Regions from separate parts of the Promicromonospora sp. NPDC050262 genome, predicted to be linked through region 2. Evidence: riboswitches for the same ligand, from Rfam matches in the RefSeq annotation. Region 2 holds a riboswitch; each other region holds the start of a gene.

Region 1 (9,481 bases), on a different contig from region 2:
GTCGAGAGCCGGAACGAGCGCACCGACCAGTCGAGGTAGCCCGGGTGCGCGGAGCGGCGCAGCGGCAGCAGCTCGCGCAGCGCCGGCTCGTCCACCTGCACGACGCCGATGCCCGCCGCCTCCAGGTCCGTCACCTCGTCGCGCAGCGCCAGGGCCACCTGGTCGGCGGTGTCGCCGAGCGGCAGGTCGTCGCGCACGAACGACCAGGCCAGGATCGTGACCGGACCGGTGAGCATGCCCTTGACCGGCTTGTCGGTCAGCGACGCCGCGTACGCCGTCCACTCGACCGTCAGAGGCGCGGGCCGGGACACGTCGCCCCACAGGATCGGCGGCCGCACACAGCGCGAGCCGTACGACTGGACCCAGCCGTTGACGGTCGTCGCGAAGCCGTCGAGCTGCTCCGCGAAGTACTGCACCATGTCGTTGCGCTCGGGCTCGCCGTGCACCAGCACGTCCAGGCCCAGCTCCTCCTGGAGCGCGACCGTGCTCGCGATCTCGGCGCGCATCGCGGCCGTGTAGTCGGCGTCGGACAGCTCGCCCCGTACCCACGCGGCGCGCGTGCTGCGGATCTCGGAGGTCTGCGGGAACGACCCGATGGTCGTGGTCGGCAGCGGCGGCAGGTTGAGCCGCGCCTGCTGCGCGGCCGCCCGCTCCGCGTACGGCGCGCGCTCGACGTCGGCCGCGGTCAGCGCGGCGGTCCGCTCGCGCACCGCGGGGACGACGACGCCGGGCGCCTCGGCGCGGGAGCGCACCGCCGCCGTGGACTCGGCGAGCTTGCCGGCGACCGCCGCCCGGCCCTCGGTCAGGGCGGTGGCCAGCGTGACGACCTCGGTGACCTTCTGGTCGGCGAACGCGAGCCACGACTTCAGGTCGGCGTCCAGGCGGGGCTCGTCGGCGACGTCGTGCGGCACGTGCAGCAGCGACGTCGAGGTGCCGACGGCGACCGCACCGGCGCCGAGCCCGGTGCCGGACGCCGCCAGGCCCTCCAGGGTGGTCAGGCGGGCGTCGAGGTCGGCGCGCCAGATGTTGTGGCCGTCGATCACGCCCGCGACCAGGGTCTTGGTCTCCAGGCCGGGGACCGGTCCGGTCGGCACGGCACCGCGCACCAGGTCGATCGCGACGGCCTCGACGTCGGTGCCGGCCAGCAGGGCGAGCCCGTCGCCGGCCTCGCTCCGCAGGTCGCCGTACGGGGCGGTGACCAGGATCGCGGGGCGCTCGGCGGCGCCGTCGGCACCGGCTGCGGCGGGGGAGAGCCCGGTCGCCAGCGTGGTGTAGGCGCGGCGGACGGCGTCGGCGACCTCGTCGAAGGGGACGTCCAGCAAGTCGGTGACCAGGGCCGGCTCGTCGAGCTGCACCCAGGGCGCGCCCGCGGCGGCCAGCGCGCGCAGCAGGTCGGCGTACGCGGCGACGACGTCGTCGAGCCGGTCCAGCGGGCGGAAGCCCTCCGGCGATCCGTCAGCGGGCTTGCTGAGCAGCAGGAACGTCACCGGGCCCACGAACGCGGGCCGGGTCACGACGGCCTGGCCCCCGTCGGCCGGCTGAGCCAGCTCGGTGAACTCCCGCACGGCGCGGTCGTCGACGAACCTGATCGGGGTGTCCGGACCGATCTCCGGGACCAGGTAGTGGTAGTTCGTGTCGAACCACTTGGTCATCTCGAGCGGCGCGTTGTCACCCTCGCCGCGGGCGACCGTGAAGTAGGCCTCGAGGGGCAGGCGACCCCCGTCCGTGGTGAGCCCGGCGAACCGCTCGGGCACGGCGCCCAGCAGCGCGACGGCGTCGAGCACCTGGTCGTAGTACGAGAACGAGCCGGGGACGGCAGCGTTGCCGGCGTCCAGGCCCAGGTCGACGAGGCGGCGGGCGGTGGCCTGCCGCAGGTCGCGGGCCGTCGCCTCCAGCTCGTCGGCGGTGGTGCGGCCGGCCCAGAAGGACTCGACGGCGCGCTTGAGCTCGCGCCTCCGGCCGATGCGCGGGTAGCCCAGGATCGTGGCGGTGGGAAGGTGCGGGTTCGTGACTGCCATGCGTATCAGCTCCATCGGACCTGGCGTTAGCACCTTGCCCCGAGATTGGCGCCTCGGAGGTAGGTTGCTGCGGTGTCGTGGAGCCAGGACTCTCGACCGCTCTGGATGATGAGACTTGATCGTAGGCATGCCCGGGATGTGGTCGGCAAACCGTCCACCCCTCGGACGGTTGTCGCTCGCCGGGAGCGAGGCACGAAAAGTGTGCCAAGCGCGCCGCGCTCCCGGCGGCCGCGGTCCGGAGCAGAGCTGGCCGTCCCGCACAAGCCCCGAGCCATAAGCTCGGTTATGGCTCCGTTCAACTGTTTCGGCATCCGGTGATGGATTCTGACGTTCCCCGAGGACATCTCACCGAGCAGATCCCCGAACAGATCGGAACCACACCATGTCGAAGATCCTGATGGTCGTCTCCGCCGCGAACAGCCTGCGCCTGGCCGACGGCACCGAGCACCCCACCGGCTACTGGGCCGAGGAGGTCGCCGCCTCCCACCGGGTGCTCACGGCGGCCGGCGCCCAGGTCGACGTCGCGACGCCGGGCGGCGTGGCGCCCACGGTCGACGCGGTCAGCCTCGACGAGCGCGGCGGGGTGCCCGCCGCCGACGCCGCGGAGTTCCGGGCCTACCTCGACGGCATCGCCGACCAGCTCGCCCACCCGCTCACGCTGGCCGACGTGCGCGGCGACGACTACGACGCCGTCTACGTCCCGGGCGGCCACGCCCCGATGGCGGACCTCGCGCACGACGTCGACCTCGGCCGTCTGCTGCTCGCCGCGAACGACCGGGGCACGACCGTCGGCGCGCTCTGCCACGGCGTCGCGGCGCTGCTCAGCGCCCAGGAGCCGGACGGCACCTTCGCCTTCGCGGGCCGGGCGCTCACGTCGTTCACCGACGAGGAGGAGCGCCAGGGCGGCCTCGGCGACGCCGCGCCCTACCTCGTCGAGTCGCGGCTGCGCGAGCGCGGCGCCGTCGTCCAGGTCGGTGCGCCCTGGAGCAGCACCGTGGTCCAGGACGGCAACCTGATCACCGGGCAGAACCCGCAGTCCAGCGCGGCCGCCGCCGAGGCGGTGCTCAAGGCGCTCGTGGCGCGCTGAGCCCGGCTAGCCTGTGGGCAGGACGACGACGGAGGGTGGTGCCGGTGCCGGGTCTCGACCTCCTCGCCACGTTCCTGGAGGTCTACCGCACCGGGTCGCTGTCGGCGGCGGCCGAACGGTTGGGCGTGAGCCAGCCGGCCGTCACCGGGCAGCTCGCCCGCCTGGAGGAACAGCTCGGCGCGCGCCTGTTCGTGCGGTCCCGCCGGGGCGCCGAGCCCACGGAGCGCGCCGTGGCGCTGGCCGCCGAGGTGGGGCTCCACGTGGACGGGCTCCGGACGGCGCTCGGTCCCCGCGACGTCGAGCCGGCCGTGCGCGGGCTCGTCCGGATCGGCGGCGCCGCCGAGCTCATGACGGTGCGCGTGCTGCCCGCGCTCGCGCCGCTCGTCGCGCAGGGGCTCCAGCTCCGTACGACGCTCGGGCTCGGCGACGAGCTGCTGGCCGCGCTGACTGCCGGCCACCTCGACCTGGTCGTGTCCTCGGTGCGCCCGCGGCAGGACGCCCTGGTGGCGACGCCGCTGGTCGACGAGGAGTTCCTGCTCGTCGGACCCCCGGCGCTCGCCCACACCGTGGACCCGGTACGCCTGGAGTCCGACCCCGTGGCCGCCCTGTCGCACCTGCCGCTGGTCGCCTACGCGGAGGACCTCCCGATCGTGCGCCGGTACTGGCGCAGCGAGTTCGGCCGGCGTCCGCCCAACGCGACGGCGCTGGTGGTGCCCGACCTGCGCGCCGTGCTCGCCGCGGTCGCCGGCGGCGCGGGGGTCTCCGTGCTGCCCCGGTACCTGGCCGCGCCCGCGCTGGATTCCGGGCAGGTGGTCGAGCTTCACCACCCCGAGGCGCCGCCGCTGAACACGCTGTACCTCGCGGGACGGCGCGGGGTCCCGCAGGGGCCGGCGGTCGCCGCCGTCCGGGCACGGCTGACGGAGGCCGCCGCGGGGTGGGGGAGCCTCTGAGGCGTGCCGCTACCCGGCCGGTCGCCGGGTCCCGGTCACGACCCGGCGCACTCGTCGCTCTCCACCGGACCCGAGAGGCCGACGAGCGGCGGGTACGCCGAGACCCGGAGCTCCCAGCCGGCCGAGTCGGTGGCCGTCACAGAGGCGTCCCCGCCGTTCTCGGCGTGGGTCACGTCCGACAGCGGGTCGAAGCCGTGCTCCTGGAGAACCGGGTCGAGCCCGGCGGCGAGGTCGGCGAGACCGTTGCTCGGCTCGTACAGGTCGCCCTCACCCAGGCTCTCGGCGAGGAAGAGCACGCACTCGCCGTCCGGCTGCTCGGTGACGAACGGGAAGCGGTCCTTGGCGGTCCACGCCACCCCCGGGACGGACTGGTCGAGCGCGACGAGGACGTCGTCCATCGCCGCCGTGTACTGCTCCGTCGCGGCCTCACGTGCGGGGGCCGGCTCCGCGGGCTCGGCCGGAACGTCGTCCGGGCCCGCGGAGCAGGACGTGAGAGCGCCGGGGACGAGCACGGCGAGGACGAGGGCGCCGCGGACGAGCGTGCCGGGGGGCGGCGCGTCGGGGACGTGCGCCGTGCCGCCGGTCCGTCGCGCCCGTGCCTGGAACCGCGCCCGTGCCTGGAACCGTGCCTGTGCCTGGAACAGGGACCGCATCCGTCTCCTCGTTCGTGCTCGCCGTCGTGCCGGGACGCTACCAGGCAGGACGTCCGCGCGGTCGGAATTTCGAGGCGGTCACGACGGGGGGCTCTCCCCGTCGTCGGACCCGCGTGCGGTCGGGGTCGCCCGAGCGGTGACGGCCCCGAGGGTGACGGCCGCCGCCGTCAGCACCGCGCTCGCCACCAGGGGTCCTGCGGGCCCGAGCGCCACGACGGCGCTTCCGCCGAGCACCGGACCGGCGAGCGCGCCGAGGTTCAGGGCGACCGTCGAGAACGCCCCGCCCATGGTCGGCGCGCCGTGGGCCGCCGCCATGGCGCGGGCGATCAGTGTGCCGCCCACGGCGAACGACAGCGCGCCCTGCACCGGGGCGAGCACCCACACCGCCGCGGGGCTCGGGGCCAGCGCGGCCCACAGGACCCACCCCGTGAGCAGGGCGGGGCCGGCGACCGCGAGCAGCCGCCCGCCGTGCGCGTCGGCGAGCCGGCCCGCTGCCGAGACCCCGGCGAAGGCACCCACCCCGAACAGCGCCAGCACCGCCGGCACCAGCGCGGACCCGAGGCTCGCGCCGTCGGTGACGACGACCGCCAGGTAGGTGAACGCGCAGAACGTGGCGCCGTTGACCAGGACGCCGAGCCCGAGGTGGCGCGACAGGTCCGGGGACCGCAGCGCGCCGAGCTCGGCCCGCAGCTCCACGCGGGCGCGCGGCGTCCCGGTGTCGAGCCGTACCGGCGTCAGGCAGGCCACGGCGACCAGGGTCGCGGTCGCGACCCCGGCGATCGCCCACAGGGCGGACCGCCAGCCCCAGAGCTCGCCCAGCAGCGCGCCGGCGGGGACGCCGGCGACCAGGGCGAGCGTCGTGCCGCCGAGGATCACCGCCAGCGCGCGGGCCCGCCGCCCGGCGGGGACGACGTGCTGCACCGTCGACAGCGCGACCGCGAGGAACCCGGCGTTCGCCACCGCGGCGACGAACCGGGTGCCCAGCAGGACGGCGAAGCTGTCGGTCAGCGCGCCGGCGACGTGCGCGGCGACAAAGACGAGCAGGCAGGCGGACAGGGTCCAGCGGGGCGGCAGGCGGCGTCCGACGGCGGCCGTGAGCGGCGCACCGACGACCATCCCGACCGCGAAGCCCGAGGTCAGGTAGCCGGCCTGGGCGATCGAGACGCCGAGGCCGGTAGAGATGCCGGGGACGAGCCCAGCGAGGACGAATTCCGACGTGCCTTGCGCGAAGACCGCGACCGCGAGCACGTAGAGCAGGACAGGCATGAGGAACTCCGAAGGGTGGAGGGACACGGGTAGGCCGGGACGGCACTACGGGCCCTTCGGATGCGGGTGTTCTCTACAGGGGCATCTCGGGCTACCGGAGTACCGGCAGCCCTGACCTGGATGCTTCTGGAGACCTCATGCGGTGAAGCTAGCACGCGCCGGCGGAGGCGCCGAGACCGGCACCGGCACCGGCACCGAGACCGGCACTGACAGCGGCAGCGGACGGCGCCACGCGACCTCGCGGTCGAGCTGGCCCGTCGAGCGGAAGAGCTGCACCTGGTGGGCGTCGGGCAGGGCGGCGGCGAGTGCCCGCGTCGTCGTCGGGCCGAAGCCGAGCTTCTGCCAGAAGCCGCCCGACCGGCGGGAGAACAGCCAGGCCTCGCGCGCCCCGGCGTCGGCGGCCCGGTCCAGGGCGAAGCGTGCCAGGCGCAGGCCGTCCCCGCCGCCGCGCAGGTCGGGCCGGACGGCGACGCTGCGGATCAGCGCGTGCTCGCCGTCCACGCCGAGCTCGAACCCGGTGGTGGCGGTGACCGCGCCGGCGTCGTCGCGTTCCAGCCAGAGGCGGACGGCGGGCTCCGCGAGCGCGGCGACCGTCAGGTCGGCGGTGCGGAGGAACGCGGCCAGGTCGTCGAGGTCGGCGGAGGCGGCGGGGTGGAGCACGCCGGGGAGCCTATCTCGGCGGGCCGGCGGGCCGGCGGGCCGGCGGGTCGGGTCAGGGCCGGTCGGCGTCGTTCGTCGGAGCCATGCTCGGCTCGTCGCACCCCGACCAGCTCAGGTCGCTGTGCACGCGCAACTGCTTGCCGCCGTCGGACGTGGCCCAGATCTCCTGGGCCCGCGGCAGCCAGGTCGTGGTGTCGACGAGCACGTCGACGCGGGTCACGTCGCCGCCCCGGACCTGGTCGTCCGACGGGGTGACCCGGATCCGCGCGACCGTCTGCCCGGCCAGCTCCTCGATCGTGAGGTCGTCGTCGAACCGCTGGTTCGTGCCGTCGTAGCCCGGCAGGCGGAGCAGCACGCGGGCCGACGCCGCCTGCAGCGCCGGGAGAGGCTGCTGGTCCAGCAGGGGCTTCGGCACGGCCACGTCCGGCTCGTCGACCCGGTCGAAGCGCATGATCGACTGGTCCCCGAGCGTCGAGCGGATCTTCACGCCGCAGCTCGCGCCGGACATCGCCTTGCCCGCGAGGGTGACGACCTCGCCCGGCGTGCGCCAGGTCGTGGGGGACGGCGACGCGCCGGGCCGCGGGGTCCCGGCCGCCGGCGCGCCGGTGCCCGGGGCCGAGCCCGGGAGGGCGCCCGGTTCCGGCGTGCCCGCCAGGCTCAGCACGAGGACGGCGGCCGCTGCCGCGGCTGCCGCACCCGCCCACGCGAGGACCGGCCCGCGGCGGCCCGACGGCGCGCGCCGGAGCGCGGCCGGGACGAGCCCGGGTGTGTCGGGGTCGCGGAGCAGCACCTCGATGTCGCGGGTGTCGGCCCAGTCGTCGGAGCCGCTGTCGGACCGGGTGTCGGCCCAGTCGTCGGCGCCGGTGTCGGCCCGGCCGGGCGGGCGCGGGACCTGGCCGTGCAGGCCGCTCCCCGTCGCGCCCTGCACGGCGGCCCGTGCCTCGGCCCGCGCGCGGGACTCGGTGTACGCGCGCGCCAGGTCGAGCTCGGGATCGGCCGCGCGCAGGGCACGGCGGGCGCGGGTCAGCTCGTCGTCCACGTCAGGCTCCTTCCTCGGTCAGCCGTTCGTACGCCGCGCGCAGGCGGCGCCGGGCGCGGTGCACCCGGGTGGCGGCGACCGCCGTCGTGCAGCCCAGTACCTGGGCCACCTCCGCCGTGGAGAGCTCCGCGGCCGCGAGCAGCGCGATGACCTCCCGATCGGTGGGGCGCAGCAGGTCCATGGCGCGGCGGAGCTCGTCGAGCTCGCCGACCAGGCGGACGTCGTCGGCGCCCGCCGGGGCCGGGTGCGTGCGCACCCGCTCGACCAGGGCCGTGCGCCGCTGCCGGGCGCGCGCCTGGTTGGCCATCACCCGGCGGGCGACGGCCAGGAGCCACGCCCGCGGGTTGTCAGGCAGCTCGCCCTTGCGCCACACGATCGCGAAGACCTCGGCCACGACGTCCTCCGCCTCGGCGGCCGGGAGCCGCGCGCGGGCGTAGCGGTAGACGGCGCGCGCGTGCGTCGCGAAGAGCTCCTCCGTGCGCGCGGGCGTGAGCGGGCCCGGCACGATGCGGTGCGGCTCGGTGTTCGTGGTCAGGGCGGTCTCCGGGGTCTCCGTCGGTCTCCGGGGTGAAGAGCATCGGGGTGAGCGCTTCCGACACAGTGTGTCCGGCAGGGGATCGCCCATGTCAGGTCCCGGATGTTGCCCACGTCACAGCGCGCCGCTGACATCGGGAGCCACACGCCGCACACGACCCCGGTGTGCCTACCTTTTCGAACCGACTGTCCGTGCCCCGGCCCGGGGGCGTCCCCGCGGTGCTTCTCGCCACCACGCTGTTGCTCGCCGGCTGTGCGGCCGGGTCCGCAGCGGGGTCGGTCTCCGGGACGGCCGGGTCGCCGGACGGTTCGGGGCTGCCTGCCTCCGGTCAGGAGGGTTCCGGACAGCAGGGTTCCGGACAGCAGGGCGGCGGGCAGCAGGGCGGCGGGCACGGTTCCGAGGAGCCGGTGACCGGCGGGGCGGGCGCGGACGGCGGGGCGGGCGCCGACGCCGACGCCGGGGCGGGCGCCGCGAGCGCCGTCGGACCGAGGGACGCGCCCGTCGATGCCGAGCCGGGCAGCGGACCCGGTGACGACCCGGGCATCGACCTGACCGCCCGCTCCACCACCGACCCGGCGAGCCCCTGGGTGGTGGTCAACAAGCGCACGCCGCTCGACCCGGTCGACCACGAGCCCGACCTCACGACGGTGCGCGGCTACCTCGTGCGGCCCGACGCCGCGCCGGACCTGACGGCGCTCCTGGCGGCGGCGGACGCCGACGACGTCCGGCTGACGTTGCGCAGCGCCTACCGCGGGTACCCCAAGCAGGCCGCGGTCTACGAGGGCTGGGTCGCGCAGCTCGGGGCGGCGCAGGCGGACGCCGTCTCGGCGCGCCCGGGGCACAGCGAGCACCAGACGGGCCTGGCCGTGGACGTGGGCGGCACGACACAGCCGGGGTGCGACTTCGAGCCGTGCTTCGGGGAGACCACCGAGGGGCGGTGGGTCGCGGAGCATGCCGCGACGTTCGGCTTCCTGGTCCGGTACACGCCCGAGAACAGCGGCGTCACGGGGTACGCCCCCGAGGCCTGGCACCTGCGCTGGGTGGGCCGCGACCTGGCGGCGTACATGGCGGACACCGGCGTCACGACGCTGGAGGAGGTCTTCGACGTTCCCGGCGGGGGATACGTCGACTGACGGGCTTGACCCGACCGCCGGACGCACGGACCAGCGGCCTTCACCCGGCTGTTGATCCCACGGTGTTGAGCACAGCAATTGCTGCCACGAGATCGCCATTCTTGGCAGCAACCGCTGTGGTCAACACCGGGCGGTGGGCG
Region 2 (9,481 bases):
GGCGGGACCATGCTGGGCGCGGAGGTCGAGGTCACGGTCCAGAAGATCAACAGCCGGCAGGTGCGCAAGCGCACCATCGAGATGAAGCGCAGCACCACCGGCTTCCTGAGCAGGGGGACCCTCGACTTCAACGGAGCGGTCATCCAGCCCGGGACGTACCGCGTGGGCGTCGAGGTGTTCACGGTGGTGCGCAAGCCCGACGGCACCCGGGTCCGGCACCTCGTCGACGTGAGCAACGGCAAGACGGTGCAGCTCCGCCGTGACACGCGGACCGACGGGAGCATCAGCACGCAGGCGACGGACGGCCGTCCCGCGCGGATCAACGCCACCACGAAGATCCTGGTCATCGACCGCGGGACTCTCTCGTGGGGCCCGAACCGTTGGGGTACCGCGGTCCTCTCCTTCGACGCGGACGGCCCGAACGAGCCGAGGAAGCCCGTCTTCGTGCGGGACCTGAAGATCGGGACCGACGGCCGGATCTCGACGGTCGTCGAGTCCCGCAAGGGCTGGTGGAAGGTCACCTACCAGGGGACCTCGAGCCGCGCCGCCTCCGTGGCGTGGATCGGGCAGGGCGACGTGGGCTGCGGCTGCTGACCGTACGAGGCAGGCGGTGGGTCCCGTCGTCGGCCGCAGGGCAGGGCGAGGGTCGCGGCCGCGGGCCGCGGCCCTTCGCCGTCTTCACCCACAACGATTCCCGGCACCCGTCCGTACTGGTGTGTACAAGCCCGACGGCGAGCGACGTGCTCGGGACGGGCATCCTCCGAAGGACGGGAACACCACGATGTCTCTGCACAGCACGTCTCGTACCTCTCTCTTCCGCCGTGGCCTGGTGGCACTGGCCTCCGCCACGGCCCTGCTCGCCGGGGGCCTCGTCGTCGCCCCGGCGGCACAGGCGGCGGCGCTGCCGGTCGTCGATGTCCACACGCGCCAGGGCACCACGGTCACCACGTCGATGTACGCCTCGGGCTCCACGATCTGGGCCGACGTGGACGAGCAGGAGCTCCGCCCCGCCAGGTTCGGGTACACCGTCGCCCTGAAGGCCTCCGGTGGCACCATGCTCGGCGCGGAGGTCGAGGTCACGCTCCAGAAGATCGACCGTGAGCCGGTGCGCAAGCGCACGATCGTCCTGAAGCGCACCAGCAGCACCGCCATGGTCAAGCGGGGCGCCATCAACTTTACCGGGACCATCGACCCCGGGACCTACCGGGTGGGCGTCGAGGTGTTCACCGTGATCCGCAAGGCGGACGGGACCCGGGTGCGGCACCAGATCGACGTGAACGAGGCGCAGCGGGTGCAGTTCCGCCGCGCCACCACGGTCCACGCGGGCATCTCGTCGGATGCGACCGACGGTCGTCCCGTGCGGATCAACGCGACCGCGAAGGTGCTGCGGGTCGCCGACGACGGCTCCGTCTCGTGGCTGCGGCTCCGCTCGGGCGCCGCGATCCTCTCGTACGACCCCGACGGCCCGTGGGGCGAGAAGAGAGCCGTCTTCGTGCGGGACCTGAAGATCGGGTCCGACGGCCGGATCTCGACGGTCGTCAACGCTCGCGACGGGTACTGGAAGGTCACCTACCCGGGGACCTCCCGCTTCGCCTCGGGCACCGGCTGGATCCCCGAGCTCTGCGGTTGCTGACCACAGGGGTCGGCGCACCTCGCCGTCGGCCCGGAAACCCGCCAGGAGAAGGGCCGCAGCCGCCGGCTGCGGCCCTTCTCGCTGCCTCTTGGTTGCCCCAGGGGCAGGTCTGGAAACGCTGTGTCACCCGTGTGTCACAGGTTTGTTAGAACCATTGACAGATTCCGACCCGAGTGAAAACGTGACCTGCACCACCACGAAGGAGAGGGACGGCAATGGCGCAGTACAAGAGGCTCGGCGGGATCATGGCGATCACGCTTGCCGCGACAACCGGACTGACGGCCTGCGGGTTCGGCGGGTCCAGCGGGGAGGCGACCGGCGACGGGACCACTCTCGACCTGCTCGTCCCCAGCTACTCCGACGCCACCCAGGGAAACTGGGACGACGTGATCGCCGGGTTCGAGGAGGAGAACCCCGACATCGACGTCAACCTCCAGGTCGAGTCCTGGGACAACCTCGAGTCCGTCATCGCCACCAAGATCCAGGGCGGCGACGCACCCGACATCTACAACGGCGGCCCCTTCGCCGGCTTCGCCGAGGACGAGCTGCTGTACCCGGTCGAGGAGGTCACCTCCGAGGAGACCTACGCCGACTTCCAGCCCACGTTCCTGGAGAACGCCCAGGTGGGCGGCACCACCTACGGCCTGCCGTTCATCGCGTCGGCCCGTGCGCTGTTCGTCAACGACGCGCTCCTGGAGGAGGCGGGCGCCGAGGTGCCCACCACCTGGGACGAGCTGCTCGAGTCCGCCAAGAAGGTCTCGGAGCTGGGTGGCGGCGTGGCCGGCTACGGCATGCCGCTCGGTTCGGAGGAGGCGCAGGCCGAGGCAGCGGTGTGGCTGTGGGGCGGCGGCGGCACCTTCGGCGACGCCGAGGCCATCACGATCGACACCCCCGAGAACCTCCCGGGTGCCGAGTTCGTCAAGAAGATGATCGACGAGGGCGCCACGCAGGCCGACGCCGGCGCGACGGACCGCAGCCCGCTGTTCGACATCTTCGTCCAGGGCAAGGTCGGCATGCAGGTCGGCCTGCCGCCGAGCGTCGGGCAGATCGAGTCGGACAACCCCGACCTGGAGTACTCGATCCACCCGATCCCCACCGAGGACGGCTCGCCGTTCACGCTGGGGGTGGCCGACCACCTCATGGCGTTCCAGAACGACGGCGACAAGCAGGAGGCCATCACCGCCTTCTTCGACTACTTCTACTCCGCCGACGTCTACGTGCCGTGGGTCCAGGCCGAGGGCTTCCTGCCTACGACCCTCTCGGGCTCGGAGCAGCTCGCCGGCGAGGAGGCGCTCGCGCCGTTCCTCGAGGTGCTGCCCGACGCGCAGTTCTACCCGAGCACCAACCCGGACTGGGCCGCGGCCGACTCCGCGTTCAAGGCGCTCTTCGGTCAGCTCGACGGGAAGAAGTCGGCGCAGGACGTCCTGACCGAGATCCAGGAACAGGTCGACGCGGGCTGACGCCCCGCACCGACCGCCGTGCCCGGCACGGCTGACCACACGCAACGCTGAACCGAAAGCACGGGGAACTTGGTGAAGGACCTGTTGAAGGCCCTGCCGTGGATCGGGCCCGCGGTCGCACTCATTGCGGCCGTGGTCCTGTTCCCGGTCGGCCTGATGTTCTGGAACTCGACACGCGACATCAGCCAGAGCGGCGTGGACGACGGGGGAGTGGGCCTCGCGAACTTCGCGACGGTCATCGGCTTCCAGTACTTCTGGCCGATCCTCGGGCGCACGGTCGTGTGGGTGGTCGTCGTCGTCGGCTGCACCCTGATCGGGTCGCTGGCGCTCGCGGCGCTGCTGAACAAGGCATTCCCCGGCCGCCGCCTGGTCCGGATGGCCGTCATCGTGCCGTGGGCCTCCAGCGTCGTCATGACGACGCTGGTGGTCCACTACGGCCTGGAGCCGTACTTCGGCATCATCAACTCGTTCCTGGTGGACGTCGGCCTGATCAGCACGCCGGAGGGCTACGGCTGGACGCGGCACCCCGGCACCGCGTTCGCGTGGGCCATGGCGGTCGCCGTGTTCGTGTCGCTGCCGTTCACCACCTACACGGTGCTCGCCGGGCTCCAGACGGTGCCCGGCGAGACCGTGGAGGCCGCGCGCATCGACGGGGCCAGCGGGGTGCGCACCTACTTCAGCGTGGTGCTGCCGCAGCTGCGGGGTGCCATCTCGGTGGCGGTGCTGATCAACATCATCAACGTGTTCAACTCGCTGCCGATCCTGCGCGTCATGACGGGGTCCATCCCCGGGTACGACGCCGACACCGTCATGACGATGATCTTCAAGTACATGCAGAACCAGCGGCAGATCGACCTGGCCAGCGCGCTGTCCGTCATCGCGTTCCTGGTGGTCATCGCCATCGTCGCCGTCTACGTGCGGGTCGTCCGCCCCCTGGAGGAGGTCTGATGACCGCGATCACCGACCCGGGGACCACCTCGCGCAGCGCGACCCGGCCGCCGTCCGACAACCGGAGGAGGGTGCGGAAGTACACGACCGACCAGGTGCCGCTCGGGTCGCTGCTGCTCCGGCTGCTGGCCGGGCTCGTGGTGCTGGTGGTCTTCCTGCTGCCGTACCTGATCATGTTCTTCGGCTCCGTGAAGACCAAGGCGGAGATCAGGTCGGTCGACCCCACCTACTTCCCCACGGAGTGGCACTGGGACAACTACGTCACGATGTGGTCCACGCCCGAGACGCCGCTGGCGCAGAACCTGATCTCCACCCTGGTGATCTCGCTGTGCGCCACGCTGCTCGTGCTGGCCGTGGCGCTGCCCGCCGCCTACTACACGGCGCGGTTCCGGTTCCAGGGCCGGCTCTTCTTCCTGTTCCTCGTGATCGTGACCCAGATGGTGCAGCCCGCCGTGCTGACGTCGGGTCTGTTCCGGCAGTTCATCGCCATCGGGATCCTCGACACGTGGGTCGCGATGATCCTGGTCAACGCCGCGTTCAACCTGTCCTTCGCGGTCTGGATCATGCACAGCTTCTTCGCGGGCATCCCCAAGGAGGTCGACGAGGCGGCGCAGCTCGACGGCGCCGGCACGTTCGCCGTCCTGACCAAGATCAACCTGCCGCTCGTCTGGCCGGGCATCGTGACGGCGGTCGTGTTCACGTTCGTCGCCTCCTGGAACGAGTTCGCGGCCTCGCTGGTGCTGCTCACCACGGCGGGCAACCAGCCGCTGTCCGTGGCGCTCACCAAGTTCGTGGGCCAGTACGAGACGTCGTGGCACTACGTGTTCGGGGTGTCCGTCGTGGCGATCGTGCCCGTGGTGATCCTGTTCATGATCATCGAGAAGCGCCTGGTGGGCGGCCTGGTGGCCGGGTCGGTGAAGTAGCGGGCGGGCCCGGTCCACACACCGTGGACCGGGCCGTCTCGACTTACGGACGAATTCTGTCCCAGTGCTGGACGGTCGCTTAGCATGGTGGCGAACCCCATCCAGAGCGGTCGAGAGTCCTGGCTCCCTGACACCGCAGCAACCTGCCGATCTCCTGCCGCGTCGCCGCGGTGCGAGGGACGCAAGGTGCTCACGCCAGGTTCGATGGAGCAGCCATGGTCGCCGAGCCGCACCCCCACCGCCCCACGGTGTCGTTCGAGCTGATGCCCCCGCGTCGGCCGAACGCCGCACCCAACTTCTGGGAGACGGCGCAGCGGCTCGTGGCGGCTCGCCCGGACTTCGTCTCCGTGACCTACGGGGCGGCCGGCGGCGACCGCGCCACCGCGCGCGAGGTGCTCGCCACGCTGCTGCGCGGCACGCCCGTGCTCCCGGTGGCCCACCTGACCTGCGTGGGCGCGTCCCAGGAGGACGTGTCCGCGGTGATCGAGGAGTTCCTCGAGGCCGGGGTGCGGTCCTTCCTCGCCCTGCGCGGCGACCCGCCGCGCGACGAGCCGGACTGGCGCCCGCCGGCCGACGGCGTGCGCTCCAGCGTGGACCTGGTGCGGCTCCTGCGGCAGGTGGACGAGCGGCGGTGCGCCGCCGACGTCAGCACGGCGCTGCGCTCGGCCGCCCGGCCGCTGGCCATCGCCGTCGCCACGTTCCCCGACGGCAACCCTGGGGCCGGCACCACGCGCGAGCAGGAGGTGCGGCGGCTGCTGGAGAAGCAGGAGGCGGGCGCGAGCTTCGCGATCACCCAGTTCTTCTACCGCGCGGACTCGTACACCGGGTTCGTCGAGGCGGCCCGGGCGGAGGGCGTCACCATCCCGATCCTCGCCGGGATCCTGCCCACCACCGAGGCCCGCCGCCTGCGCCGGGTCCAGGAGCTCACCGGGGTGGCGGCGCCTGCGGAGCTCCTGCGCGACCTCGACCGGCTCACCGCGCCCGACGGCGCCGTCGACCCCGAGGCCCAGCATGCGCACGGCATCGAGTACTCCGCGGCGCTCGCGCGCGAGGTGCTCGACGCCGGCACGCCCGGCCTGCACGTGTACACGTTCAACAAGCACCGCCCCGCCCTCGACCTCCTGGACCGCGTGGGCCTGACGGGCCGAGCGGCGGCCTGACGGATCGCCCGGACGGGGGTTGGCACTCTCGGGTGTCGAGTGCCAGAATTGAAGCGTAGCCGGGCGGCGGCCGAGGCCGTCGCCGATCGCTGCGGCCCTGGAGGGGCCAGGGCCGCATCGTCATAGGAGGTGATGCGCGATGGCTACCTACTGGGACCCGTTCCAGGAGATGGACCGGATGTTCAGCACGTTCGCCGGCAACACACGGCAGTCCGGCGCGATGCCGATGGACCTGTTCCGCACCGGTGACCACTACGTCCTCTCGATGGACCTGCCCGGTGTCGACCCCGGCACCATCGACGTCTCGGTCGAGGACCGGACGCTCACCGTCCGGGCCGAGCGCACGCAGCGTTCGGACGACGGCGCGCAGTGGCTGGTCCGCGAGCGGCCCACGGGAACGTTCGCCCGACAGCTCACGGTCGGCCGGGGCCTCGCCCTCGACCGGATCTCGGCCTCGTACGCCGACGGCGTGCTCTCGCTGACGATCCCGGTCAGCGAGGAGGCGAAGCCCCGCAAGGTCGAGGTGGCGCACACGGCCGGCTCGACCTCGATCGGGCGAGGTTCGTCCGAGAGCCGCCAGAGCATCGAGCAGTAGTCCGCTCACCGCAATGCCGGACGCCCAGGTCACCCCGGTGGCCTGGGCGTCCGGCCTCCGTGGCGGCGCCGGCATCGTACGCGGGATATGGCCTGGATGTGATGTACCCGGCGGGTCGCAGGTCGGCCGATACTACGGATGAAATCGGCTCGTACCAGCGCGATTGACCCGTGGAGGCCCCACCGTGCACGACCACGACCACAGCTCCACCGACCACGACCACTCCTCTCTCGACCGGCGTGACCTGCTCCGCGGCGCCGTCGTCCTCGGCATCGGTGCCGCGGGCGCGACGATAGCCACCGCGCCCGCCGTCGCCGCACCCGCCGCTCCTGCTGGAGCGGCCCCCGCGGCGCCTGGCAGAGCAGCCGACGCCCCGCCCTCCCTGGCGCCCGACCCCGAGGCGCCCGCCGACGCGCCGCCCGGCGCCGTGGCCGGGGTCGAGGTGGCCGCGCCGACCATCGCGAGCTGCGCCACCTGGGGCGCCGCGGCGGCCCGCGGCACCATCGACACGGTCGCCACCAACCCGAACAAGATCCTGATCCACCACACGGCGTCGGCCAACGTCACCGACTACTCGCAGGCCGCCGGGTACCAGATCGCGCGCGACATCCAGCAGTGGCACTTCGCCAACGGCTGGGTGGACACCGGGCAGCACCTCACGGTGAGCCGCGGCGGGTACGTCATGGAGGGCCGGCACGGCTCGCTGTCGCGGCTGCAGAACGGCAGCGGCACGGTCGTGGGCGCGCACGCACCCGGCCAGAACAGCCAGGCCATCGGCATCGAGAACCAGGGCACCTACACGAGCGCCACGCCGCCCGCGCAGCTCTGGAGCCGGCTGGTCGAGCTGTGCGCGTACATCTGCGACCAGTACGGCATCGCGCCGACCCAGATCTACGGGCACCGGGACTACACGGCGACGGCCTGCCCGGGCGACGTCCTCTACTCGATGCTGCCGCAGCTGCGGTCCGAGGTGGCCGCGGCCCTGGCCGGCACGAGCTGGTCGGTGATCGTCGACAACACCTCGGCGGGCTTCTCCGCCGGCTCCTCCTGGCTGACGTCGTCCTTCTCGGCCGAGCGGTACGGTGCCGACTACCGCTACGCCACGCCGGCCGAGGTCAGCGACCTGGCGACGTACTCGGCCACCATCCCGTCCAACGGCTCGTACCGGGTGGAGGCATGGTTCCCGGGGATCGCCGGCTACAACACGTCCACGCCGTTCATCGTCTACACCGGCACCGGCTCGTCGACCATCCGCGTGGACCAGTCCGCGGCCGGCGGGGCGTGGCTCTCGCTCGGCACCTACGCGATGACGGCGGGTGCCCGCACCGTCGTGGCGGTCAGCCGCTGGACACAGGGGACGGCGTACGTCGTGGCCGACGCGATCCGGATCACGCGCCTCTGACGCCGCACCCGCCTCTGACGCCGCACTCGCCCGAGTGCCAGACCCACAGGTCACCCGCGTGACCTGTGGGTCTGACACGTGCGTCAGCGGGGCGTGGGCGTCAGCGTCCGGAGCAGCTCGTCCGGCGCGGCGACGCCCACGAGCACCGACGTCGCCCGGACCTTCCGCATCACCTGCACCCGCCCCGCTACGGGCTGGGACAGCTCGATCAGCACAGCGGGCGACGTCGTCGTGCGTACCAGCGAGAGCCGGCCGGTGCTCTCGTCGAACCCGGCACCGAGCTCCAGGGGACGAGCTGCGGTGGGCCGGTACACCGCCGCGGAGACGACGTCGGGGGCCGCGACGTCGACCGCGCCGAGCCAGCCGAGCCGGAGCCGGGCCACGCCGTCGGACACGTGGTGCCGCGACCACAGGGGTGAGACGAAGAGGACCACCAGGGCGGCCGTGAGCACCCCGACGAGGAGGTCGACGGCCAGGGCCACGGGCGCGGGGAGCAGGGCGCCCGCGACGAGGTGCTGCACGAGCACCTCGATCGCGCCCAGCGCCGCCACGCCGGCGACCAGACCGAACCACGGGCCCCGCCTGCCCAGGCCCAACGCCGCGCTCACGCCGGCCTCAGTCCGCGCGCTCCTGGCCGCTCATCGCCTGGATGGACTGCATGACCTGCTCGGTCAGCTCGCGCCGCGCCTGCGCGGGCTTGGTACCGGCCGCGATCTGCCGGGAGGGGTCGATCGGTGTACCGAAGTGCAGCTCGACCCGGGCGAACCGCGGCATCTTGCCGATGGGCTTCACCTTGTCCGTGCCGAGCAGCGCCACCGGGACCACGGGGGCCTTGCCGGTCAGGGCGAGCCACGCGACGCCGGTGTGCCCCTTGTGCAGCTTGCCGTCCCGGGAACGGGTGCCTTCGGGGTAGATGCCGAACGCGCCGCCGCGCTGCAGCACCGCCAGGGCGTCCTCCAGCGAGCGCTGCCCGGCGCGAGGGTCGTCCCGCTGCACCGGGATGTCGCCCATCTTGGTGAAGAACCAGCGGGAGAGGCGGCCCTTGATGCCCTTGCCGGTCCAGTACTCGGCCTTGGCCAGGAACGCGACGTGCCGCGGCGCCATGATCGGGATCAGCAGCGAGTCGATGAACGACAGGTGGTTGCTGGCCAGGATCACGGCCCCACGCTTCGGGATGTTCTGCAGCCCAGTCACGCGCGGGCGCAGGAGCACGAGCACGAGGATCGAGAGGATGAGCTTGAGGAACCGGTACGTCACCGGCCTATTGTGCACCCCCCAAGCGCCGCTGTGGGTGGGGTGTTATGTGCTGAAAAAGACTAAAGAGACCTACAAGGTGCACAGTCCGGTAGACGTGTCAGAC
Region 3 (9,481 bases), on a different contig from region 2:
ATCTCCGCCGCGAGCGCGATCCTGGCTGCGACCGACCACGTCCGCGTGGGGATCGGCGTGATGCCGACGCCCCTGCGGAACGTCGCGCTCACCGCGATGGAGGTCGCCACGGTCGACGGGATGTTCCCGGGCCGGCTCATCCCCGGGATCGGGCACGGCGTGCAGTCCTGGATGGCGCAGGTCGGGGTCAAGGCGGCGTCGCCCCTGACCCTGATGCGGGAGTACGCGACGACGCTGCGCGCCCTGCTGGCGGGGGAGAGTGTGACGTCGTCGGGCCGGTACGTGCACCTGGACGACGTGAAGCTGGACTGGCCGCCCGCCCGGCCCGTGCGGGTGCCGGTCGCCGCGACAGGGCCCAAGTCGCTGCGCGTCGCGGGCGAGGTGGGCGACGGCGTGGTGCTGGAGGGTTCGGTGGGCCTGGTCGGGCTCCCGGCCGCGCTGGAGCGGATCGCCGAGGGCCGGGCCGCCGCCGGACGGGAGGCCGAGCCGTTCCCGGTGATCCAGTTCGTGTCGGGCGGGACCGGGCCGGACGCCGCCGCGCGCCTGCGCGCCGAGCTCACTACCTGGGGACAGGACGTGGCCGACGACGAGCGGCTGGCGAGCTACGCCGTGTGGGGCGACGCCCAGGCGTTCGCCGACGGCGTGCGCCGGTTCGGCGCGGCCGGCGCCGACACCGTGGCGATCCAGCCGACCGAGGACGACCCGGACCCGGAGCGGCTGGCCGCGGTGCTGGGCGAGGCGCGCGAACTGCTGGGCCGGGACTGACAGCGGGGCGGCTTCGGGGGCACGGCACGACGCCGGGGTCGCACCGTCACGTGGCGGTGCGACCCCGGCGTCGTGCGGGCCGATCGATCAGATGTCGCGCGGCGGGGCGAACGAGCCCGAGCTACCGGATGCCACGGCGGGCGTGTTGTTCGGTTCCGCGACGGGCGTGGCGGCAGCGGCGCCGTTCGACAGATTGCCCAGGAAACCCTCGACGCGCGACCGCATGGGGCCGATCAGCGCACCGCCGACACCGACGACGAGAATACCGGCCACGGTGGCCAGGAATGCCACGAGAACTGGCATTGTCACGGTGGTGCCGATGCCGATCTGGTTCACGGCGGCGATAACGCCCAGCGCGATGATGAAGAAGGAGACCGTCTTCGCGACCAGCGGGCCGTAGGAAACGCGGCTCATGGTGTTCATGAGAAGGTCCTTCACCGCATTCGCGATGGCGCCCGCGATCACCACGATGACGATCGCGACGACCAGGCTCGGGAGCCACGCCACGATGTCGTTGACGATCGCGCTCACCGGGTTGGTGGGCCCGAACGCGCTCAGCGCGAGCTGGAGCGTGATGAGCAGGATGAAGTAGTAGATGATCTTCGTGAGCAGCGCGATCGGCTCGATGCCCGACCCGGCGAGGAGGCGGTTCGCCCCCGCGCGCTCGAGCACCTTGTTGAAGCCGACCCGCGTCAGGATCATGCCCACGAACCGGGCGATCGCCTTGGCGATGAAGTACCCGATGAGGAATACCACCAGGAACACGAGGAGCTTCGGGATGAAGCTCGCGACCGCACCGAGCGCGTTCGTGAGCGGTGCCAGCCAGTCGACCTGGTTCGGCACGACGAGTGCCGTATTGAAGAATGTCATGGTGCTCTCCCCCTGCGAGAAATTTCTGTGCACCTCGGGCGCACCGTGACGGCGCGGCGCAAAGGTGACGGCTCCGCACGAACATATGCCGGAGAAGCGCGTTCTGCGCGGCAGAATGGGCCGGTGCGGAGCGCCATTAGCCCGCAGTGCGGGACATCAGCGCAGGTCACATCGTTTAATGCAATACATCAGATTCATGAGTTCGACTGATTCCGCTGTAGAGCGGGTGAGACATAAAAGACATTCCGCGGCGCCGGTGCGAGGAGCGCCTAGCCTGGCGGGATGGATGCCCTGCACGAGCGGACCGCCGTCGAGCTCCGCGACCTTCTCGCCGCCGGAGAGCTCACCCCCACCGAGGTCACCGAGCACTTCCTCGACCGGATCGAGCGGCTGAACCCCGCGGTCGGCGCCTTCGCCACCGTCACCCCCGAGCGCGCCCGGAAACGGGCGGCGGAGCTCCAGGAGACCCGCGGTGCGGGGCCGGACGAGGGCACGCCGCCGTCGGGCAGCCTGTGGGGCCTGCCCACGGGGGACAAGGACCTGTGGAACCGGGCGGGCGTGCCCACCGGCTTCGGGTCGCGCGCCTTCGCGGACCTGCCGCCGGCCGAGGAGAGCGACGAGATCGTTCAGGTGCTCGACGACGCCGGGATCGTCAGCCTGGGCAAGACCGCCGCGCCCGAGCTGGGCTTCCCCGCCTACACGGAGCCGGTCGGCGCCGCCCCGGCGCGCACCCCCTGGGACCTGGGCCGCGGTGCGGGCGGCTCCAGCGGCGGGGCCGCCGCCGCGGTGGCGGCGGGCATGCTGCCGTTCGCGCCCGGGTCCGACGGCGGCGGGTCGATCCGCATCCCGGCGGCGGCCTGCGGCGTCGTCGGCCTCAAGCCGACGCGCGGGCTGCTGCCCGCGGGCAGCGGCGTCGACTCGCTGGGCGGGCTGGTCGTGAACGGGCCGATCGCGCGCACCGTCGCCGACGCCGCCCTGCTGCTGGAGGCGATGCTCCCGCGGCGCGCCGGGGGCGGCGTCGCGCACCCGTACACGCTCCGGGCGCCGTCGTACGCCGCGGGCGCGTACCTCGCGGCCGCGCAGCGGGCCGAGCTGCCGGAGGACGCCGGCGTCGCCGGCCGGGGAGCCGCCCGCATCGGCGTGACCACCTCGTCGGCGTGGGACGGCTTCTACGACATCGCGGTGTCCCCCGAGGCGCGCGCCGGGCTGGACGCCGGGGTGCGTGCCCTGGCCGCGGCCGGGCACGAGGTCGAGCAGACGCTCCTGACCGAGGCTCCCGAGTACGCCCCCGCGTTCCGGACCCTGTGGATGGGTGGCGCGTCGGCGGTGCCCATCGACGACCCGGAGACGCTGGCCAAGCTGGAGCCCCTGACGCAGTGGCTCATCCGGTCGGGCCGCGAGGTGCCCGCCCGCCGGCTCGCCGAGGCGGTGCGCACGCTCACCGGCTTCGAGCGCTCGCTCGTGGCGCAGGTCAGCGCCTACGACGCCGTCGTGACTCCCGCGCTCGCCCTCACCCCGCGGCCGATCGGGTGGTACGACGCCGAGGACCCCGAGCGGAACTTCGAGCAGCAGTGCCTGTACACGCCGTTCACGTCGATGCTCAACGTCGCCGGGCTGCCGGCGATCACCGTGCCGACCCACTGGACCGAGCCCACCGCCGAGGCGCCGGGCGGGCTGCCCATGGGGGTGCAGATCATCGGTCGGCCGGGCGGCGAGCTCACGCTGCTGGCGCTGGCGGCCCAGGTCGAGGCGGCCCTCCCCCGCCCGCGCACGTTCCCCCTCTGACGTGTCAGACGTACGGGTCACCAGAGGGGCCTGTACGTCTGACACGGGGTTCGGTCGTGGCCGAATGTGGTTCCGCGCCTCGGCGGCGGCGTGGTTGGGTACCCCTAGAGGGTATCTAGCCACGACGGCGCCGAAGCGCCGGGACAGGGAGCACGGGACCATGACCGAGACGTTCGGGACGACCGTCCCCGCGCGGCCGAGCCGGTGGACGGGGACCTGGCCCACCAACACCGCCTGGATCGTGCTCGGCGTGCTCACGGGCTTCGGCCTGCTGGTCGGCGGGACGGCGATCGTCGACGGCACCTGGCAGGAGGCGGTCGCCGAGGACCCGGCCACCGCGATCGGCGTCGCGACCCTGTGCTACCTGGCCGCCGCCGTGACCGGCGTCCGCTGGACGGCCTGGCTCGTCGCGCTCCTGGCGTCCGTGATCCCCGTCGCGTCCGAGCTGCTGGACACGCCGCGCTGGGTCGCGTTCGTCCTGGTGGGGCTGGTCCTCACCGGCATCGGCCTGGCCCGCGGACGCCGTGCGACGTGGCCGCAGGCCGTCGCGATGGCGGGCTTCTTCGGCGTCGCGACGGTGGCCCTGTTCCTGGAGCCGCGGCTCGGGCTGGCCCTCGCGGGCCTCGCCCTCGCCGCGCACGCCGGGTGGGACGTGGTGCACTACCGCCGTGACGTCGTGGTCAACCGGTCGCTCGCGCTGTGGTGCATCGGCCTGGACCTCACGATGGGCGGCATCTGCGTGGCCCTCGCCCTCTAGCTGTCAGACGTACAGGTCACCCGGGTGACCTGTCCGTCGGACACGTCAGTCCTCGTCCGGGAGGCAGCCGAAGGCCTCGTCGAAGCCCAGGGCGGCCGTGGCCAGCAGGCCCGCGAGACCGGAGCCCTCGGGCACCGGACGCGGGTCGTCGGTCACGACCCACAGCCCGTCGACCACGTCGTACCCGGCCTGCGGACCCTCCTCGACCAGGCGGCCGACGGCGGCGATCAAGCGCTCGACCTCCTCGCCCGCGGTGCCGACGCCCACCGAGGCGCGCACCGCTCCGGCGTCGAACCCGAGCCGGCCGAGCAGCGGGTGCGCGCAGAAGCGGCCGTCCCGGACGCCGATGCCGTGCTCCGCGGACAGGTATGCGGCGACGAGGCCCGGGTCGTACCCGGTCACGGTGAAGGTCACCACGCCCACGGGGTCGACGGCGTCGGCCCAGACCCGCACGACCTCGACACGGTCGATCGCCTCGAGCCCCGACACGAGCCGGCGGCGCAGGGTGTTCTCGTGGGCCACGACCTCGGCGGCGTCGAGCGCCGCCAGCTCCTCGCAGGCCGCCGCGAGCGCCACCGCGCCGATCACGTTGGGGGAGCCTGCCTCGTGGCGGGCGGGCCCCTCGTGCCAGTCGGTGCCGCCCACCCGCACGCGCCGGACGGCGCCGCCGCCCGCGAGGTAGGGCGTACCCGCGTCGAGCCAGTCGCGGCGGCCCACCAGCACACCAGCGCCGAACGGGGCGTAGGTCTTGTGGCCGGAGAAGGCGAGGTAGTCCACGCCGGTGGACTCCAGCGAGATGCGGCGGTGCGGCACGAGCTGGGCGCCGTCGAGCGCCACGCGCGCCCCGAACTCGTGGGCCACGGCGACGATCTCGGCGATCGGGAGGGACTCGCCGGTCACGTTCGAGGCGCCGGTCAGGGCCACGAGGGCGAACGGATGGTCCGCGGCGGCGTCGGCCAGCTCCTCCCGGATCTGGGCGACGGTCTCGGCCACGGTGGCACCGCCGGTCAGCACGGTCGCGCCGGTGGTGCGCTGCCAGGGCAGCAGGTTCGCGTGGTGCTCCACGTCGAGCACCAGCACGCGGCCGGGCTCGCCGTCGGGCTGCGCGGGGACGCAGCCGGCGAGGAGGTTGAGGGAGTCGGTGGTGTTCCGCGTGATGATCGTCAGGTCGTCCTCGCGGGCGCCGACGAACGCGCCGACGGTGCGGCGCGCGGTCTCGTAGAGCGCAGTGCTCACCTGGGAGAGGTAGCCCGCACCGCGGTGCACGCTGGCGTACAGGGGCAGCACCTGGGTGACACGGTCGGCGACGGCCTGCAGGGCCGGGGCGGACGCGGCGACGTCGAGGTTCGCGTACGAGACCCGCGTGCCGTCCACGAGCGGGACGAGCGTGCCGCCGCCGACGACAGGGCGCAGCGGGGCGAGGTCGGTCACCGCGGTGGCACGGCTGAGGGTGGGAGCAGACATGGCGTCCTCCAGCACAGTCCTGGGGGAGGTTCCCCCGCGCTTGCCGCACGCGGGCTGCGCGCGGCCTGGTCGTCACCCGGGGCACCCCACCGCGGAGGGAGGGTTGCCGGCCAGCGAGCCGGGGCTTGACGCTGGCGCTCATGACCTGCGGCCATCCTGTGCTGCGGGCAAAACTCCTGTCAACGCACGTCTCAGATGCTGGTCCCACGATCCGGTCGGGTCGCGCGAGTCGCGAGGCCGGCGACGCGGGCGGCGTCCGAGCGGTACATGGCGGCGTGGTCGCGCAGCTCGGCGGGCCCGCCGTCGTCGGCCCTGGCCTCGCTGAACGCGGCGAGCTCCGTGAGTCGCTCCGCCATCGCGCGGAGCACGTCCGCACTCGACCAGCCGGCCCCGTACGCGGCGACCAGCGTGTCCAGCCGGGCCGGCGGGTCCAGGTGCCCGACGTCGTAGGCCACCCCGGCGAACGCGTCGCCCGCGAACGGGGCCATGCGGTACGCGGTGTACGCCACGTCCCACACGCGAGGCCCGGGCGACGCCGTGTCCACGTCGATGAGCCCGACGAGCCGGCCCGCGCGGAACACCATGTTGTACGGCGCGGCGTCGTTGTGGCAGATCACCTCGGCCGGCTCGCGGGCGGGCAGCCGCCAGACGGCGTCCGGCAGGTCGAGGTCGAGGGACGCGTCGTGGAGCCGGCGCAGGAGGCGCCCGGCGTCGCGCAGGTTCCGCTCGGACCAGAGCCACTCCGGGGCCGGCCAGCCCGGGACGTCGCCAGGGAGGAACGAGACGACCTCGCGCCCCCGCTCGTCGAGCCCGAAGGGCTCAGGCACCTCCGTGATGCCCCGGCCCCGCACGTGGCGCAGGTACTCGTGGACCGTGGGCGTCCACGGCCCGGCGGTCCGCAGCACCGTGTGTCGCCCACGCGCACCACCGCGTTCATGTTGCCGCCGGTCAGCGGCTCCTCGTGCCCTGGCATCGCCGCCACCGTACCGAAAAGCGGTTTCCCGACCAGATTGGTCGGATTGCCTGTCGAGACACTGTTCCACCCACCGGACACCATGTCGTAGGGTTGGCAACGACCATCCCGAGCGGCCGAGTGACGTGGCACGACGACGCCGCAGCAACCCAGCGTTCCCCGCAGCCGCGGAGAACGGACGAGGGTGCTACCGCCACGACCGATGGAGGAGCATCATGAGCGACCCCGCGCGCGTCGAAGCACGACCGGCCGACGGCTACGCCGGCGACATCACGCCCCAGCAGGCCTGGGACCTGCTCTCCGGTGACCCGGACGCCACGCTCGTGGACGTCCGTACCGAGGGCGAGTGGCGCACGATCGGCATCCCGGACACGGCATCGCTGGAGAAGCAGCCCGTGTTCACCGAGTGGGTGCAGGCCGGCGGCGTGCCCAACCCGCGGTTCCTGGAGGAGCTCCGGGCGGCCGGCGTCTCCGGCGGGCCCATCGTCTTCCTGTGCCGCTCCGGCCAGCGCTCGATCGCGGCGGCGCGGCTCGCCACGGCGTCGGGCATCGCGCCGTCGTACAACGTGCTGGAGGGTTTCGAGGGTGCGCCCGGGGCCGACGGTGTCCGCGACCAGCAGGGCTGGAAGGTCGCCGGGCTGCCGTGGACGGCGGGCCCCGCGTGACCGTCACCGGCGCGTTCCCGCCGGACGCGAACCCCGGTGGTTCCGGCCGCAAGCCGCTTCCCGACGGCGTCCGCCCGGCGACGCTCGCCGTGCGCGGCGGCCACCAGCGCAGCGAGTTCCAGGAGACCAGCGAGGCGCTGTTCCTCACGCAGGGCTACGTCTACGACAACGCCGCGGAGGCCGAGGCCGCGTTCAAGGGCGACGTCGACCGGTTCGTCTACTCGCGCTACGGCAACCCGACGGTGCACACCTTCGAGGAGCGGCTGCGCCAGCTCGAGGGTGCCGACGCCTGCTACGCGACCGCGACCGGCATGTCCGCGGTGTTCACGTCGCTGGCCGCGCTCGTGGAGTCGGGCTCCCGGATCGTGGCCGCCCGGGCGCTGTTCGGGTCCTCGGTGGTGATCTTCGAGGAGATCTTCAAGAAGTGGGGTGTGCGCACCGACTACGTGGACGGGCACGTGCTGTCCCAGTGGGAGGAGGCGCTCTCGACACCCGCGGACGTGGTGTTCTTCGAGACGCCGTCGAACCCGATGCAGGACATCGTGGACGTCCGCGCCGTCGTGGACCTGGCGCACTCCGCCGGGGCGACGGTGGTGCTCGACAACGTGTTCGCCACCCCGCTGCTGCAGAAGCCGCTGGAGCTGGGTGCCGACGTGGTCGTCTACTCGGCGACCAAGCACATCGACGGGCAGGGGCGCGTGCTGGGCGGCGCGATACTCGGTTCCACGGAGTACATCACCGGCCCCGTGCAGACGTTCATCCGCAACACCGGGCCGTCGCTGGCGCCGTTCAACGCGTGGACCCTGCTCAAGGGCCTGGAGACGCTGCCGGTGCGCGTGGCGGCCCAGAGCGCGAGCGCCCTCGCCGTGGCGCGCGCCCTGGAGGAGCTGCCCGCGGTGGGCACCGTGCGCTACCCGTTCCTCGACTCCCACCCGCAGGCCGACCTGGCGCGGTCCCAGATGAGCGGCGGCGGCACGGTCGTGACGTTCGACCTGGCGGTCCCCGGGGGCACGGACGACGACGCCGCGAAGCGGCACACGTTCGCGTTCCTCGACGCCCTGCGGCTGGTCGACATCTCGAACAACCTCGGCGACGCGAAGTCCCTGATCACCCACCCCGCGACGACCACGCACCGCAAGCTGGGCGCGCCGGGCCGGGCCGCCGTCGGCATCGCGGAGACGACGGTCCGCCTCTCGGTGGGCCTGGAGGACGTCCAGGACATCATCGAGGACGTCACCCAGGCCCTGTCCGCGGCAGGGTAGGCCGTCGAGATCTGGCGGCTGCGCCGAGATCTGGCGGCGCGCCGCCAGATCTCGGCGCGACCACCAGATCTCAGCGCCTCGTCAGCGACCGGCCCGGGTGAGGATCCGGGCCGCCAGGGACTCGTGGCCCTCCAGGAGCGCCACGTCCGACGTCGCGATCGCCTTCGATGCCGCCGGCGGGACGCCGGTGGCCGGGTCGAGCACCGCGTCCTGCAGCTCGAGCCGCTGCTCGTCGAGGTGCGACGTGCGGCCGCCCGTCGACAGGCCCCAGCCGAACGGGAACAGCGGGTCGTAGTCCCGGTCGCCCACGTTCACCACCGGGTCGTCGGCCGACCGCGGCCACGAGACCGACAGCCTGCCGGTGAACTGCCGTTCGCCGAACAACACGTCCGCGACGCCGGCGCCCTCCGTGCCCGGCAGCCACGACGCGACCAGCGCGTCGATCGACCGGAGCTGGTCGGTGAGCACCTGCGGCCGCCCCGAGACCACCAGGACCACGCAGGTCCGGATCTCGGCACAGACCTTCTCCACGACCGCGGCGTCGCCGGGCTGCAGCGACATCGACTTCTCCTCGCGGGGGACCCCGCCGTCGGCCGGGTCCCAGGCCCACTCGGGCCCGCCGACGTCGCCGAACCCCTCGGCGTACGGCGTCTCGCCGACGACGACGACGCCGACGTCGGCGCCGTCGGTCGGCGCGGAGGCGTCCTCGCTGAACGTGACGTCGTCGGCCGCCGCCTGGATGCCCTCCAGGATCGTGGTGCCCGCCGTGACGTCGCCCGAGAACCCCTGCCACGTGCCGGTCCAGCCGCCGGCCTGGTTGCCCAGGTCGTCGGCGTTGCGGCCCGCGACGTAGATGCTCTCGTCGTCGTCCAGCGGCAGGGCGCGGTGGCTGTTCTTGAGCAGCACCTGCGACTCGGCGACGGCCTTGCGGGCGATCGCC

The links. Region 2 has a riboswitch for S-adenosylmethionine ahead of AB0I29_RS16110 (methylenetetrahydrofolate reductase). Riboswitches for the same ligand answer to the same signal wherever they lie in the genome.
Region 1: another riboswitch for S-adenosylmethionine. It lies ahead of metE (5-methyltetrahydropteroyltriglutamate--homocysteine S-methyltransferase); the one in region 2 lies ahead of AB0I29_RS16110 (methylenetetrahydrofolate reductase).
Region 3: another riboswitch for S-adenosylmethionine. It lies ahead of AB0I29_RS24740 (aminotransferase class V-fold PLP-dependent enzyme); the one in region 2 lies ahead of AB0I29_RS16110 (methylenetetrahydrofolate reductase).

The regions. Positions count from the first base shown of each region.
Region 1 covers NZ_JBFAKX010000035.1:502-9,982, forward strand. The annotation lists gene metE (5-methyltetrahydropteroyltriglutamate--homocysteine S-methyltransferase) at 1-2,018, opposite strand, end outside; SAM riboswitch class I at 2,027-2,130, opposite strand; gene AB0I29_RS27040 (type 1 glutamine amidotransferase domain-containing protein) at 2,401-3,105, shown strand; gene AB0I29_RS27045 (LysR family transcriptional regulator) at 3,150-4,055, shown strand; gene AB0I29_RS27050 (hypothetical protein) at 4,091-4,708, opposite strand; gene AB0I29_RS27055 (Cmx/CmrA family chloramphenicol efflux MFS transporter) at 4,787-5,974, opposite strand; gene AB0I29_RS27060 (GNAT family N-acetyltransferase) at 6,110-6,634, opposite strand; gene AB0I29_RS27065 (hypothetical protein) at 6,687-7,673, opposite strand; gene AB0I29_RS27070 (sigma-70 family RNA polymerase sigma factor) at 7,675-8,178, opposite strand; gene AB0I29_RS27075 (M15 family metallopeptidase) at 8,400-9,341, shown strand.
Region 2 covers NZ_JBFAKX010000010.1:20,570-30,050, reverse strand. The annotation lists gene AB0I29_RS16135 (hypothetical protein) at 1-594, shown strand, start outside; gene AB0I29_RS16130 (hypothetical protein) at 830-1,633, shown strand; gene AB0I29_RS16125 (extracellular solute-binding protein) at 1,849-3,093, shown strand; gene AB0I29_RS16120 (sugar ABC transporter permease) at 3,166-4,041, shown strand; gene AB0I29_RS16115 (carbohydrate ABC transporter permease) at 4,041-4,964, shown strand; SAM riboswitch class I at 5,059-5,175, shown strand; gene AB0I29_RS16110 (methylenetetrahydrofolate reductase) at 5,180-6,124, shown strand; gene AB0I29_RS16105 (Hsp20/alpha crystallin family protein) at 6,264-6,719, shown strand; gene AB0I29_RS16100 (N-acetylmuramoyl-L-alanine amidase) at 6,904-8,121, shown strand; gene AB0I29_RS16095 (hypothetical protein) at 8,205-8,729, opposite strand; gene AB0I29_RS16090 (lysophospholipid acyltransferase family protein) at 8,737-9,378, opposite strand.
Region 3 covers NZ_JBFAKX010000023.1:71,725-81,205, forward strand. The annotation lists gene AB0I29_RS24720 (LLM class flavin-dependent oxidoreductase) at 1-765, shown strand, start outside; gene AB0I29_RS24725 (hypothetical protein) at 853-1,635, opposite strand; gene AB0I29_RS24730 (amidase) at 1,918-3,420, shown strand; gene AB0I29_RS24735 (hypothetical protein) at 3,581-4,177, shown strand; gene AB0I29_RS24740 (aminotransferase class V-fold PLP-dependent enzyme) at 4,223-5,641, opposite strand; SAM riboswitch class IV at 5,673-5,787, opposite strand; gene AB0I29_RS24745 (aminoglycoside phosphotransferase family protein) at 5,833-6,546, opposite strand; gene AB0I29_RS24750 (rhodanese-like domain-containing protein) at 6,830-7,279, shown strand; gene AB0I29_RS24755 (O-succinylhomoserine sulfhydrylase) at 7,276-8,541, shown strand; gene AB0I29_RS24760 (glycoside hydrolase family 3 N-terminal domain-containing protein) at 8,623-9,481, opposite strand, start outside.